2 regions of the Brevibacterium sp. 2SA genome follow, and region 1 is predicted to be linked to the other one. Evidence: predicted binding sites of a transcription regulator. Region 1 holds the regulator's gene; the other holds the start of a gene.
What was found. The regulator HrcA, encoded in region 1, represses chaperone genes, less so after heat shock. The targets are predictions, from matches to a motif close to TTNGCACTCGNNNNNNNCGAGTGCNAA.
Positions count from the first base shown of each region.

Region 2: groES (co-chaperone GroES) is a predicted target of HrcA. The motif match lies at 1,328-1,354, and genes of this name have one in related genera.

Region 1 is NZ_SCMW01000001.1:38,400-40,863, reverse strand. Features, by position in the region: gene dnaJ (molecular chaperone DnaJ) at 1-693, opposite strand, end outside; gene hrcA (heat-inducible transcriptional repressor HrcA) at 766-1,818, opposite strand; gene FFS20_RS00150 (DUF3097 domain-containing protein) at 1,999-2,464, shown strand, end outside.
Region 2 is NZ_SCMW01000084.1:2,864-5,327, reverse strand. Features, by position in the region: gene FFS20_RS17195 (resuscitation-promoting factor) at 1-1,088, shown strand, start outside; gene groES (co-chaperone GroES) at 1,514-1,807, shown strand; gene groL (chaperonin GroEL) at 1,844-2,464, shown strand, end outside.

The sequences.
Region 1 (2,464 bases):
GGGGCCGACCTCGCCCTGGGCCGACAGCTGGATGCGGGTGCCGTCGGAGACGCCGGCGGGGATGCGGATCTTCATCGTCCGCTGCTTGCGCACGCGGCCGTCGCCCTGGCAGTTGAGGCAGGGGTGCGGGATGACGGTGCCGTAGCCGTGGCACTGGTTGCACGTCTGGTTCGTCACCATCTGCCCCAGCAGGGTCCGGGTCATCCGCTGGATGCTGCCGGAGCCGTGGCACAGCGAACACGTCTCGACGGAGGTGCCGTCCTGGGTGCCGGCGCCGTGGCAGGTCTCGCAGACGACGGCGGTGGTGACGTCGAGGTCGACGGTGCCGCCGAAGGCCGCGGTCTGCAGGTCGATGTTGACGCCGACGAGGGCGTCCTTGCCGCGCTGCATGCGCGGAATCGGACCTCCGGCCGAGCCTCCCCCGCCGCCGAAGAACGTCTCGAAGATGTCGCCGAAACCACCGAAGCCGCCGGCCGGGAAGCCCTGCCCGTTGTCGCCGCCGCCCATGTCGTAGTTGCGGCGCTTGTCCGGATCGGAGAGGACCTCGTAGGCGAGGGAGATCGACTTGAACTCCTCGTCGTATCCGGGGTTGACGTCGGGGTGGTATTTGCGGGCCAGCTTGAGATAGGACTTCTTGATCTCAGCCGCCGAAGCGTCCTTCGACACTCCGAGTGCTTCGTAGTGGTCGGCCACAGAAACTTCTCTTTCCCTGGTGGTGGTGTGTGCGTGTGAGGTGGATGGGGCGCGCCCGGACTGTCGGCGGGCCTACCCCTGGTCTAGGGCCGAGGAGACGTATTTGGCGACGGCTCGCACGGCCGAGATCGTCGTCGGATAGTCCATGCGGGTAGGACCGAGGACGGCCAGACGGGCCGAGGATCCCGCCAGATGACCATATTCGGCGGCGACGACGGATGTCGAGCTGAAGGACTCGTGAGTGTTCTCACGGCCGATGCGCACGCTGATCTCCGCATGGTCCTCGGCCATCGAGGTGAGCAGCCGGAGCAGGACGACCTGCTCCTCGAAGGCCTCGAGGATCGGGGCCATCTGCTCGCCGAATTCGGAGCCGGAGCGCGCGAGGTTCGCGGTGCCGGCCATGATGATGCGCTCCTCCCGGGTCGCCGCGACGAGGTCGATGACGGCCTCGCGGATGCGGTCGAGGACGGGACTGCCAGCCTCGTCGTCGGGTCCGGTCGCGGCAGCCGTCGCGCCCACCTCGGCGCCGCGGTCGGGGCCGCGGACGTCGACGCGGGAGAGCTTGGCCCCGGCGAATTCGGAGTTGATCCGCTCGCGGAACCGCTGCAGATCGGCGTCGTCGACCGCCTCGGCGCTCGTGACGATCTTCTGCTCGACCTGCCCGGCGTCGGTGATGAGGACGACGAGGATGCGGCCGGGGGCGAGCCCGACGACCTCGATGTGCTTGATGCGCGCCTGCGAGACCATCGGGTACTGGATGAGCGCGACCTGATGGGTGAGTCCGGCGAGGACACGGACCGTGCGGTCGAGCATGCCGTCGAGGTCGACGTCGCCGTCGACGACCTGGAGGATCGCGCGGCGCTCGGCGTGGCTGAGGGGCTTGAACTCGTCGATGCGGTCGACGAACATGCGGTAGCCGAGGTCCGTGGGAATGCGACCGGCCGAGGTGTGGGGCTGGGCGATGTAGCCCTCGGCCTCGAGCTGGGCCATGTCGTTGCGGATCGTCGCCGGTGAGACGCCGAGGGTGTGGCGCTGGACGATCGCCTTCGATCCGACGGGTTCGTTCGTGGCCACGAAGTCTTCGACGATTGCCCGCAGCACCTGCGCGCGCCTGCTGTCGTTCATTCGTCTCCTCCCCGGATTTGGCACTCGAATACTCAGAGTGCCAATTCTACGCCTCTTGATCCGTGATTTCACGTCCACCCCCTCGTCCCGCCGAGGCACGCGGATTCCGCGGCGTCGGTCGGCACCCGACCTGCGTGTCAGCCCCGCCGCACCGGTGGCGATTCACTAGGCTGGGGCACCGTGAATGCCTTTGATCGCTACGGCTCCGATGTGCTCTCGGGATCCTCGCCGTCCTCGCACCGCCCGAAGAAGTCCCGCCCCGTCGAGGTCGGCCTCGGCATGGTCCTCGAAGACGCGATGAGCGGGTTCGTCGGCGCGGTCATCGGGGCGGAGAAGACGGCTGGCGGAGTCGCCGTCACCCTCGAGGACCGTCGCGGCGGGCGCCGGGCGTTCCCTCTAGGCCCGGGCTTCCTCTTCGAAGGCGAGCCCGTCGACCTGCGGCTGCCCAAGCGGAAGCCGCAGGCGCCGGGTCGCACCGCCTCGGGGTCACGGGCCGTCGTCGATGCGAAGGCGCGGGTGGCCAGGGGGTCGCGGATCTGGGTCGAGGGCAAGCATGACGCTGAACTCGTCGAGAAGATCTGGGGCGATGACCTGCGCATCGAGGGCGTCGTCGTCGAACCGCTCGGTGGACTCGACGACGTCGCCG
Region 2 (2,464 bases), on a different contig from region 1:
AGGAGATCCGCACGTTCGGCGGAACCGTCGGCCAGATTCTCGACAGCCAGGACATCGACCTCGAGAAGAACGATGAGGTCAAGCCCGGCATCGACACGAAGATCGACCGCGATATGACGGTCACGGTCAACACGGCCAAGGACATCTCGCTCACCGTCGACGGCAAGAAGACCGACGAGTGGACGAACGCGAACACCGTGGGTCAGGCGCTCGCCGACCTCGGCGTCGACGCCAAGGACGCCGACCTCAGCGCTGATGCCGACGACAAGCTCAAGGTCGAGAGCCCGACCGACATTGCGGTCACGACCGCCAAGGCTCTGACCGTCGTCGCCGACGGCAAGGACGTCAAGGTCACGGCTCCGGTCGACACCGCAGAGGACGCCCTCAACGAGGCGAAGGTCGAACTCGACAAGGACGACTTCCTCTCCGTGCCGATGAGCGCATCGGTCGCCGACGGCCAGGTTCTCACCGTCAACCGGGTGGAGAACAAGACCGTCAAGGAGAAAGAGGAGATCAAGCCCGAGACCCAGACCAAGAAGTCGGACTCGCTCTACGTCGGCGAGACGAAGGTCGAGGACAAGGGCAAGGCCGGTGAGAAGGAAGTCGAGTACGCGGTCAAGACCATCAACGGCGACGAGGTCGAGAAGGAGAAGAAGGGCGAGAAGGTCCTCTCCGAACCGCAGGCCAAGGTCGTGATCGAGGGCACGAAGAAGAAGGAAGCCCCGGCTCCCAAGGACGACTCCGGTTCCGGCTCCGGTGGCAGCGACTCCGGTTCCGGTGGCAGCGACTCCGGCGATTCGGGTTCGGGCTCCGGTTCCGGCGGCTCGATGTCGACCGAGGAGATCAAGGCGATGCTCGGCGGACCCGGGTCGAAGTGGTACCAGGTCGCCAAGTGCGAATCGAACTTCAACCCCCGTGCGGTCAACAAGCAGAACAACGCGCACTTCGGACTCTTCCAGTTTAAGCTCGCCACCTGGCAGAGCGTCGGCGGATCGGGCAACCCGATCGATGCCAGCCCGCAGGAGCAGTTCGACCGTGCGAAGAAGCTGCAGGCGAAGGCCGGCTGGGGCCAGTGGGCCTGCGCGTGACCTGCACTGTCTGAGCAGTAACGCGCTGAGCGCGGTGGCCTGAGCAGGGCGGCTGCGCGAGCAGAACAGCTGAATGGCAGAAGAGGGACTCCGGATGATTCCGGGGTCCCTCTTCCGCATCATCGCCGAATTCTGGTTGTCAGGGTTCTCGCCGAGGCGGCCTGCCCGTCCCGGCGCCGAGCGGCCTTTCCCTCGTCCGGACCGGCACCCTGAGCTTTCGCCGAGAGCGTGACAATTCTTTGGCACTCGAGTTGACCGAGTGCTAAAGGAGTCATAGAGTCGAATTAGCACTGACGCTCAGTGAGTGCCAGTTTTATGAAGACGGTCGAACTCCTCGGCACCCGCGACGACGAGTGGTTCCTCAGGCAGCCGCCGCCGTCTGACTTCACGTAAGTTATTCACCCAGCGAAGGGAGAGAGCCCGATATGTCGGTCTCCATCAAGCCACTCGAAGATCGGATCGTCATCCGTCAGGTCGAAGCCGAGCAGACCACTGCCAGCGGTCTGGTCATTCCCGATACCGCCAAGGAGAAGCCGCAGGAAGGCGAAGTCGTCGCAGTGGGCCCCGGCCGCGTTGCTGACAACGGCAACCGCGTTCCCGTCGACGTCGCTGTCGGCGACAAGGTCATCTACTCGAAGTACGGCGGCACCGAAGTCAAGTACGCCGGCGAAGAGTACCTCGTTCTCTCGGCGCGCGACGTGCTCGCCGTCATCGGCTGAATCCACCTGAACAACGCTTAGAGAACAGGAGGACGAATGCCTAAGAATCTGGAATTCAACGACGAGGCCCGTCGTTCACTCGAAAAGGGTGTCAACACTCTCGCTGACACCGTCAAGGTGACCCTGGGACCCCGCGGACGCAACGTCGTTCTCGACAAGAAGTGGGGCGCCCCCACGATCACGAACGATGGTGTCACCATCGCGCGTGAGGTCGAGCTCGACGATCCCTACGAGAACCTCGGCGCACAGCTGGCCAAGGAAGTCGCCACCAAGACCAACGACATCGCCGGTGACGGAACCACCACCGCGACCGTCCTGGCCCAGGCCTTCGTCAACGAAGGTCTGCGCAATGTCGCCGCAGGTGCGGCTCCCGGCGCGCTCAAGCGCGGCATCGAGACCGCCGTCGAGGCCGTCTCGGACGAACTCGGCTCCATCTCCCGTGATGTCGCCGGTTCCGAGGAGATCGCCCACGTGGCCGGTCTGTCCGCCCAGTCCGAGGAGATCGGCTCGCTCATCGCCGATGCCTTCGACAAGGTCGGCAAGGACGGCGTCATCACCATCGACGAATCCCAGGCTTCCGACGTGGAGCTGGAGATCACCGAGGGCATGCAGTTCGACAAGGGCTACCTGTCCCCGCACTTCGTCACCGACGCTGAC